Regions from separate parts of the Modestobacter sp. URMC 112 genome, predicted to be linked through region 2. Evidence: riboswitches for the same ligand, from Rfam matches in the RefSeq annotation. Region 2 holds a riboswitch; the other holds the start of a gene.
The links. A riboswitch is a leader RNA that binds a small molecule or an ion and turns the genes downstream of it on or off. The one in region 2 is predicted to bind cyclic di-AMP.
Positions count from the first base shown of each region.

Region 1: another riboswitch for cyclic di-AMP. It lies ahead of ACWIX6_RS11070 (hypothetical protein); the one in region 2 lies ahead of ACWIX6_RS10050 (aggregation-promoting factor C-terminal-like domain-containing protein).

Region 1 covers NZ_CP199957.1:2,361,731-2,366,619, forward strand. The annotation lists gene ACWIX6_RS11065 (bifunctional 3'-5' exonuclease/DNA polymerase) at 1-1,070, shown strand, start outside; cyclic di-AMP (ydaO/yuaA leader) riboswitch at 1,221-1,372, shown strand; gene ACWIX6_RS11070 (hypothetical protein) at 1,599-2,543, shown strand; gene ACWIX6_RS11075 (protein adenylyltransferase SelO) at 2,575-4,047, opposite strand; gene ACWIX6_RS11080 (YciI family protein) at 4,218-4,562, shown strand; gene ACWIX6_RS11085 (RNA polymerase sigma factor) at 4,575-4,889, shown strand, end outside.
Region 2 covers NZ_CP199957.1:2,143,388-2,148,276, forward strand. The annotation lists gene ACWIX6_RS10035 (cupin domain-containing protein) at 1-79, opposite strand, end outside; gene ACWIX6_RS10040 (universal stress protein) at 331-903, shown strand; gene ACWIX6_RS10045 (class I SAM-dependent methyltransferase) at 968-1,615, shown strand; cyclic di-AMP (ydaO/yuaA leader) riboswitch at 1,755-1,906, shown strand; gene ACWIX6_RS10050 (aggregation-promoting factor C-terminal-like domain-containing protein) at 2,166-2,948, shown strand; gene ACWIX6_RS10055 (YceI family protein) at 3,091-3,690, shown strand; gene mftD (pre-mycofactocin synthase MftD) at 3,788-4,889, shown strand, end outside.

The DNA of each region.
Region 1 (4,889 bases), 220 kb from region 2:
AGCTGGTCGCCGACGTCCGCGCCGCCTTCGGCACCCCCGGCCTGAACCCCGACTCGCCCGGCGACCTGCTCCGCGCCCTGCAGGGCGCCGGGCTGCCCGTGGCCGACACCCGGTCCTGGACGCTGGAGCAGCTGGACCACCCCGGCATCCCGGCCCTGCTGGAGCACAAGCGGCTGAGCCGGCTGCTGCAGGCGAACGGCTGGGCGTGGCTGGACAGCTGGGTGCGCGACGGCCGGTTCCGGCCGTACCTGGTGCCCGGCGGGGTGGTGACCGGACGGTGGGCGTCCAACGGCGGCGGGGCGCTGTCGGTCCCGGCCCAGGTGCGCGGTGCGGCGGTCGCCGACGACGGATGGCGGCTGGTGGTCGCCGACGTCGCCCAGCTGGAGCCGCGCGTCCTGGCCGGGATGAGCGGGGACACGGCGATGGCCCGGGCCGCGCGGTCGGCCGACCTCTACGCGGGCATGGTCGCCGCCGGGGCGGTCGCCAGCCGGGCCGAGGCCAAGGTGGGGATGCTCGGCGCCATGTACGGCGGCACCCGCGGCGAGAGCGGCCGGCTCATGCCCCGGCTGGCCCGCAGCTACCCCCGGGCCATCGCGCTGGTGGAGGCGGCGGCCCGGGCGGGGGAGCGCGGGGAGGTGGTGCACACCCTGCTCGGCCGTGGCTCGCCGGCGCCGCGGGGGGAGTGGGCGGAGCGGGCCGTCGGGCTGGGAGAGCCGCCGGACGAGGGCGGCTCCCGGGAGGAGCGGGACCGGCACCGCCGCGCGTGGGGCCGGTTCACCCGCAACTTCGTCGTCCAGGGCACCGGCGCCGAGTGGACCCTGTGCTGGCTCGCCGACCTCCGCAACCGGCTGTGGCGGCTGGGTGGCACCGGGACGCTGGCGGAGCGGCCGCACCTGGCGTTCTTCCTGCACGACGAGGTCGTCGTGCACACCCCCGAGCACCTGGCCGCCGAGGTGGTGGCGGAGGTGCAGCGCGCCGCGGCGACGGCGGGCCGGCTGCTCTTCGGGTCCTTCCCCGTGGACTTCCCGCTGGACGTCGCCGTGGTGACCTCGTGGGCGGACGCCGGCTGACCCGGCCGGCCCCTATACCCCCGGGCCCGCCTGCGGGGGCCGCGCGACGCTCGTCACCCGACGAATCTGCGGCCGCTGATTGTCACGAGTCGATAACGCGTTTAGGGTGGCCGGGTCCGGTCGACCGTCACGTCCCCGCTCGGGGAGTCCGGCTGGACGCCGCCGAGTCGCCCTCCGGGGCGAGCCGGGGACCCACCGCACCACTGGGGTGAATCCTGCGCCGGACGTCCGTCCGGTGCGGGTAGGGCTGCTTCCCGCCCGAACCCGTCAGCTGACTCGGTAGGCGGCAACCGGGAGAACGGAGAGCCGCCCGATGGCGCGCCCCTGCACCACTGCACCCCCGCTCCGCCTCCGGCAGAGGCTGCGCCTGCGCAGCTGACCGCACCGGCCGTCCCGGACCGACGCCCGCCGGGCCCCCGACCTCGGTCACCCCGGCCCGAGCTCCCCGCCGCCTGACCTGGCGGGGCCCTGTCGCGCGCCCGGGACGCCACCGCCCCTGCCCGCACCCCGCAGCCGTCCACCTCGGACGTGGCTGCCCCCGCACCCGGAGCCACCATCCCCATGCACCCCCGCACCACTCCCGGCCGCGCCGCCGAGCGCCGCGGCCGGGCCCGCGCACGCCTCCGTCCGCCCGTCCGCCGCCCGGGGGTCTACCTGGGCGCGGCCGTGGCCGGCGCCGTGCTGGTCAACGTGCTCGCCGGCGCCGAGCCCCCCGCGCAGGCCGACGTCGCGGCGGCCGAGCCGGTCAGCGTCGCCGCCCAGCTCGGGCTGAGCGCGCAGGCCCGCCCGCTCGACGTCACCGAGGACCTGCGGCCGCTCGAGGAGCTCGCCGCCAGCCGCGGCACCCGCGAGGCCGCGCAGACCGCGGCGCAGGAGGCGCAGGCAGCCGCCGACCAGGCCGAGCTCGACCGGCGCGCGGCCGAGGAGGCCGCCGCCCGCGCGGCCGCCGAGGCAGCGGCCGCCGCCGAGGCAGCCGCCAAGGCCGAGGCCGAGGCGGCCGCCCGCCGGCAGGCCGAGCAGGCCGCCGCGGGCGCCGCCGGGCGGGCCGCACCGGCCGCGGCGGCCCGGGCCGCGGGCGGTGCGGTGTCGGGCTCGACGTCGGCCTCCGCGGTCGCCCGCATCTCCAACTCCGCCGGCAGCATCCGGCCGCAGGCCCAGGCCGCGGCCGACGCCGTCGTCAGCAACGTTCCCGGTGCCGGCGGCATCACCCTCGGCGGGACCCGGCCCAGCGCCGCCGACCCCGGTGGCCACCCGTCCGGCCTGGCGGTGGACTACATGGTCGGGTCGAACAGCTCCCTCGGGGACGCCATCGTCGAGTACCACATCGCCCACTGGGACGAGCTGGGCGTGGACTACGTCATCTGGGAGCAGCGGATGCTCTCCTCGCCCTCCGGGTCGTGGAAGGGCATGTCCGACCGCGGCAGCGCGACGGCCAACCACATGGACCACCCGCACGTGAACTACCGGGGCTGACCCTCGGGCCGGGCCCCGGGGCCCGGCCGGCTCAGGTGCCGCAGAAGGTCCGGTAGGCGCCGAAGTCCGCCGGGGCGGGCGCGGCGTACCGCTCGAAGCCCGGCCGCTCGTCGAACGGTGCGGTCACCGCCTCCAGCAGGCGGCCGAGCGGGGCCAGGTCGCCCTCCGTCGCGGCGGCCAGCGCCTCCTCGACGAGGTGGTTGCGCGGGATGTGCACGGGGTTCACCCGGTCCATCCCGGCCGGGTCCGGGCGCAGCGCCCGCCACCGCTCGAGCCAGCCGTCCAGCCCGGCCAGGTCCAGGACGAGCAGGCGGGCGGGCTCGGCGTCCCCGCGGGCGGCGGTGCCCAGGGCCCGGAAGAACGACGTGTGGTCCACGTGGTTCTCCTTGAGCAGGTCCATCAGGTCGCCGGCCAGGGCGAGGAGCGTCGCGTCGTCCGGGCCGTCTGACAGGCCGTCGGACAGGCCCAGCTTGGCCCGCATGCCGGCCGACCAGGCGGCGTTGTAGGCCGGCCGGAACCCGCCCAGTGCCGCGACCGCGAGCTCGACCGCCTGCTCCTCCTCGTCGGCGACCAGCGGGAGCAGGGCCTCGGCGAGCCGGGCGAGGTTCCACTCGGCCACGACCGGCTGGTTGCCGTAGGCGTAGCGCCCGCCCTGGTCGATGGAGCTGTAGACCGTGGCGGGGTCGAAGGCGTCGAGGAAGGCGCACGGCCCGTAGTCGATGGTCTCGCCGGAGATGGTCGTGTTGTCGGTGTTCATGACGCCGTGCACGAACCCCACCAGCATCCAGCGGGCGACCAGCGACGCCTGCGCCGCGACCACCGCCTCGAACAGCGCCAGGTACGGCCGGTCCGCCCGACCGGCGTCCGGGTGGTGGCGGGCGATGGCGTGGTCGGCGAGGCGGCGCAGCAGGTCGACGTCGCCGGTGGCGCGGGCGTACTGGAAGGTGCCCACCCGCAGGTGGCTGCTGGCCACCCGGGCGAGCACCGCTCCGGGCAGCACGGTCTCCCGGCGCACCGGGCGCCCGGTGGCGACCACCGCGAGGGAGCGGGTGGTCGGGATGCCGAGGGCGTGCATCGCCTCGCTGACCACGTACTCGCGCAGCATCGGGCCGACGGCGGCCAGGCCGTCCCCGCCGCGCGCGAACGGCGTCCGTCCGGAGCCCTTGAGGTGCAGGTCGCGCAGCCGGCCCCCGGTGTCGACGAGCTCGCCGAGCAGCAGCGCGCGCCCGTCGCCCAGCCGCGGGACGAACCCGCCGAACTGGTGCCCGGCGTACGCCTGCGCCACCGGGGTGGCGCCGCTGGGGACGTCGGTGCCGGTCAGCAGCCCCAGCCCGTCGGCGCGCAGCCGGCCGGGGTCGAGGCCGAGCTCGGTGGCCAGCGGCTCGTTGAGCACCAGCAGCCGCGGCTCCGGCGCCTCCGCGGCCTGCCAGGGGACGGCCAGCTCGGGGAGCTCGCGGGCGAAGCGGTCGGAGAGGAGGACGGTCGGTGGCGGGGCGACGCTCACGTCCCCGAGCCTACGTCCGGCCGCCGTTCCCGGCCGGGCGGTCCGGGGGTCCCAGGCAGCCGGGGACGGGGAGCCCGCAACTCCTTCCCCGCTCCCTGTCGATCCGGTGAGGTGGTGCGTGTCGAGGAGGTGTGGGCCCGATCGGCGGGCCCGGGACCCGAGGGGACGAGATGACCCAGTACCTGATCCTGATCTACGAGGACGAGGCCGCCTACGCCAGCGCCTCGCCCGAGGTCCTCGGTGAGGTCATGCAGGCCCACCAGGACTTCGCGGCACAGGTGGAGCAGCACGGCGCCAAGCTGGTCGGTGGCGAGGCGCTGCAGTCGACCAGCACGGCGACCAGCGTGCGCGCGGGGTCGGAGGTGACCGACGGCCCCTTCGTGGAGACCAAGGAGGCGCTCGGCGGCTACTACGTCCTCGACGCACCCGACCTGGACACCGCGCTGGCCGTCGCCAGGCTCTGCCCGGCGAGGTTCGGCGGGGTCGAGGTCCGCCCGGTCATGACCTTCGACTGAGAGAGGGCCCCGTTGCCCGCCACGCCTCGCACGCTCGGCGCGGGCCCCTGCGACGCGGCCGTGGCGGCCGCGGTCGCCGACGCGCACCGTCGCGAGTGGGCCTTCGTGCTCGCCGCGACGGTGCGCGTCACCCGCGACCTGGACGCCGCCGAGGAGTGCGTCCAGGACGCCTTCGCCGCGGCGCTCACCGACTGGTGCACCTCCGGCGTCCCCGCCCGGCCCGGGGCCTGGCTCACCACGACCGCCCGGCGCCGCGCCCTCAACGTCGTCCGCCACCGGGGGGTCGAGCACCGGCACCTGCCGCTGCTCGTCGAGGACGAGACGCTG
Region 2 (4,889 bases):
GGGTGTGCTCGCCGGTCCACAGCACGCGACGGAAGTCGGCGCTCTGCTCGGCGACGGTCGCGATCGTGAAGTGCTCCATGGACGCTCGCCTCTCGTTGGTCGGGCCGCGGCCGGCCGGGTGGGCCCCGGCGGCGCACGGGATGCCGTCGTCCCCAGTCAAGAGCACCGCACCCGACCGCGCGACCCGAGTTGATCAACGTGCCGCCGGGCGGACGCACGTCCTGCACCGGTGCGTTCTGGCATAGGTTCGGGCCGGACCCGGGCACGGCGTGCACCGGACCGGGTCGCCGCCGGCGCGCGCCGGCGGTGGGCGAGCAGGAGGGCAGCGACGTGGACGACGCACGCGAGGACGACCGGCAGGGAGCGTCGACGGACCGGGACGAGGTGGTCGCCGCGGAGCTCGGCCAGACCCCCCTCGACGAGGGGGTCGACGACAGCGACGTCAGCACCGAGGTCGAGGTGGCCGGCGGGGTGGTCGTCGGCCACGACGGCTCGGGCTGCTCGCAGGAGACCCTGCAGTGGGCCGCGACGCTGGCCGAGCGGGCCAACTGGCCGCTGCACGTCGTCCGGTCCTGGCGGATGGTCACCGCCCCCCGGCCGGCCAGCTGGGAGCCGGGCTACGTCCCGCCGATGACCGACTACGAGCAGGCGGTGCTCGAGGACCTGAGGTCCGACGTCGTCGAGGCGCTGGGCGCCGAGCGGGCCCGCGCGGTGCACTGCCAGGTGGTGCACCTGGCACCGGTGAAGGCGCTCATCCAGGCGGGCCGGAACGCCGACCTGCTGGTCGTGGGGTCGCGCGGGCGCGGCGGTTTCGCCGGCCTGCTGCTGGGGTCGGTCAGCGACCAGGTCGTGCACCACGCCAGCTGCCCGGTGACCGTGGTTCGGACGCAGCGCAAGGACTGAACCGGGAGGACCGTCCGCCCGAGGGCGGCGGCCGGGGGACCGGCCGGGGTGGTGCACTGGTCGGGTGCCCACCCCCCGATCGGTCCCCGCGTCCTTCGTCGAGGCGCACACCCGGCTGGCCCGCCCGCCGGCCGTGCCGGAGGTGCAGCTGCACGTCGCCGACGACGTCGTCGCGCTGTGGGAGGCGATGGAGACCGAGGGCGGCGGCGCCGGGGAGGCGCCGCCGTTCTGGGCGGCCGCGTGGCCCGGCGGGCAGGCGCTGGCCCGCCACCTCCTCGACTCGCCCGAGGTGGTCGCCGGCCGCCGGGTCCTGGACCTGGGCGCCGGCAGCGGGCTGGTCGCCGTCGCGGCGCTGCTCGCCGGCGCCGCCTCCGCGGTGGCCAGCGACGTCGACCCGTACTCGCACACCGCCGTCGTCCTCAACGCGCAGGTCAACGGTGTGCCGGGGATCGAGGTGGTGGGCGACGTCCTGGACGGCGGGCCGCCGGACGTCGACGTCGTCCTGGCCGGGGACGTCTGCTACGACCGGGAGATGACCGAGCGAGTGCTGCCCTGGCTCTGGAGGGCGTGGACCGCGGGCCGCACCGTGCTGCTGGGCGACCCGGGCCGCCGGTACCTCCCCGGAGAAGGGCTCGTCGCCGTGGCGGAGTACGACGTCCCGGAGGTCGACGAGGACCGGTGGCGCCGGACGACGGTCTGGCGACTGCCCTGACCAAGGGTCCGGACGCAAGCGCGACACGCCGCAGATCCGGACGGATGTCCTTCATCACGTTGTCACGGACGTGTAACGGCCTCTACCTTGACCACGTCAGGCCGGACGTCGGTCCCCGCCCGGGGAGCCCGCGCCTGATGCCGTCGAGTCGCCGCACCACCGGTGCGGCGGGCCGGGGACCCACCGCAGCACTGGGGTGAATCCGCCTCCCGAGCACCTGCTCGCGAGCCGGTAGGGCGCCTTCCCGCCCGAATCCGTCAGCTAACCCGGTAGGCGGCTGTGGAAGAACGGAGAGCCGCCGCATGGCGCGCCCGCACCCCTGCACGTCCACGGTCAGCCCGCCCCGCCGCGGCCGGTCCCGCCACCTGGACACCTGACCCGGCCGCCCGCCGGGACCGCGAGCGCCACAGCGCGCGCACGCCCCCGCCGCCCCTCCGCGCGGCGCCCCGGCCGGATGCAGCCCCGTCATCCCGTACGCCCTGCCGTGGACGACGCCGCCCTGCGGCGCCGTGCCCACCGCAGCCTCTGAGCCCCCGGAGCACCGCACCCCATGGACCAGCGAACCCCCGCGCCCAGCGCAGCCACGACCTCCCCGTCCGGAGACGCCCCCCGCCGGCACCGCCGTCCCCCCTCGGGCGTCCGCCGCCCGGTCAGCTACCTGGCCGCCGCCGCGGTCGGCGCCGTGGTCGTCGGGGTGGTGGCCGCCGGTGAGCCCGCCGCCCACGCCGAGCCGGCCGCCGCCGAGCCGGTCAGCGTCGCCGAGCAGCTGGAGCTGCAGGCCCGGTCGACCAGCACCATCGTCGACGCCCAGCTCGGCGAGCGGCTCGGCGACCTCGCCGCCACCCGCAGCCAGCGCGAGGCCGAGCAGGCCGCCGCGGCCGAGGCCCAGGCCGCCGCCGACCGGGCCGCGATCGAGGCCCGGCTGGCGGAGGAGGCCCGGCTGGCCGAGGAGGCCCGGCTGGCGGAGGAGGCCCGCCGCGCCGAGGAGGCCCGCGCCGCTGAGGAGGCGGCCGCCGCCGAGGCCGCCCGCTCGTCGTCCGGGTCGGGGTCCTTCCAGGACTACGCGCTGGGCAAGCTGGGCGGCGACGGGGGCGAGTTCCGCTGCCTGGAGAGCCTGTGGGGCAAGGAGAGCGGGTGGAACCCGAACGCGCAGAACCCCACCAGCACCGCCTACGGCATCCCGCAGTTCCTCAACTCGACGTGGGCCGGCACCGGGATCGCCAAGACCTCCGACGGCTACCGGCAGATCGACGCCGGGCTGATCTACATCGAGAGCCGGTACGGGTCGCCGTGCGCCGCCTGGTCGCACTCGAAGGCCAACAACTGGTACTGACCGGCCGCTGGACGGCGGTGACCCCGGTCCTGTCGGGTCACCGCGGTCGCCGTCCGCGGGCCCGGCACGCCCCCTCGGTCCGGTGCCGTTCCGCCGTCGGCGAGGATTGGGCGGTGGACCACCTCCCCGAGGAGAGCTGACCGTGGCCAGACACCGCGCACAAGAACCCGACGCCAGTGACTTCGACGCCGCGACCAGCGCGCTCGCCGACGTCACCGGCGACTACACCGTCGACGTCGCGCACACCCGGATCGGCGTCCGGGCCCGGCACGCGATGGTCACCACCGTCCGCGGCGCCTTCACGTCGTTCACCGGGGCCGCCCACCTGGACACCGCCGACCCCGCCGCCAGCTCGGTGACCCTGCGGATCGACGCGGCGAGCATCGACACCGGCAACGCCGACCGGGACGCCCACCTCCGCTCGGCCGACTTCTTCGACGTGGAGACCTTCCCGGAGGTGCGCTTCGCCTCCACCGGGGTCGAGCAGGTGGACGAGGACGTCTACCGGGTGACCGGCGACCTCACCATCAAGGACGTCACCAAGCCGGTGTCGGTCGACTTCACGCTCAGCGGCTCGGCGATGGACCCCTTCGGCAACCTGCGGGTCGGCTTCGAGGGCGCCCTGGTGCTCCGGCGCAGCGACTGGCAGCTCACCTGGAACGCGGCGCTGGAGACCGGCGGGGTGCTGGTCAGCGACAAGATCCAGATCGAGTTCGACGTCTCGGTGATCAAGGACTCCTGACCCCGGGGCCGTTCATCCGGAGATGTGTCCTGCGACACGGTGCTCCGCTAGGGTGGCACTGAGTGTCACCGGTGACCGAGTGCGGAGGGGGTCCGGGATGGCGAACGCCTGGTTCGAGACCGTGGCCGAAGCCCAGCGGCGGGCCAAGCGGCGGCTGCCCAAGGGCGTCTACGGGGCGCTGGTCGCCGGCTCCGAGCGGGGGGTCACCGTCGACGACAACACCGCGGCGTTCGCCGAGCTGGGGTTCGCCCCGCACGTGGCCGGGCTGAGCAACGAGCGCGACCTGGCCACCACGATCATGGGCCAGCAGGTCTCGCTGCCGGTGATGATCAGCCCGACCGGTGTCCAGGCGGTGCACCCCGACGGGGAGGTGGCCGTGGCCCGGGCCGCGGCGGCCCGCGGCGTGGCGATGGGCCTGAGCTCGTTCGCCAGCAAGCCGGTCGAGGAGGTCGTCGCGGCCAACCCGCAGACCTTCTTCCAGATGTACTGGGTCGGCGACCGGGACGCGATGGCGGCGCGGATGGAACGCGCCCGCCGCGCCGGTGTCGTCGGCCTCATCGCCACGCTGGACTGGTCGTTCGCCTACGGCCGGGACTGGGGCAGCCCGTTCATCCCGGAGAAGATCAACTTCGAGGCGGCCCGCCGCTACGCGCCGCAGGTGCTGGTCAAGCCCCGCTGGCTGCTCGACTTCGCCCGCACCGGGAAGATCCCCGACCTCACCGTCCCCAACATGGTCCCCGACCCGGGTGACCCGGCACCGACGTTCTTCGGCGCCTACGGGCAGTGGATGCAGTCCCCGATGCCGTCCTGGGACGACGTCGCCTGGCTGCGCGAGCAGTGGGGCGGCCCCTTCATGCTCAAGGGCGTCATGCGGGTCGACGACGCCAAGCGAGCCGTGGACGTCGGGTGCACCGCCATCTCGGTCAGCAACCACGGCGGCAACAACCTCGACGGCACCCCGGCCAGCATCCGGGCGCTGCCCGCGGTCGCCGACGCGGTGGGCGACCAGCTGGAGGTGCTGCTGGACGGGGGCATCCGCCGCGGCACCGACGTGGCGAAGGCCCTGGCGCTGGGCGCCCGGGCGGTGATGATCGGCCGTGCCTACCTGTGGGGGCTGGCCGCCAACGGCCAGGCCGGGGTGGAGAACGTGCTGGACCTGATGCGCGACGGCCTGGGGTCGGCGCTGACCGGGCTCGGCC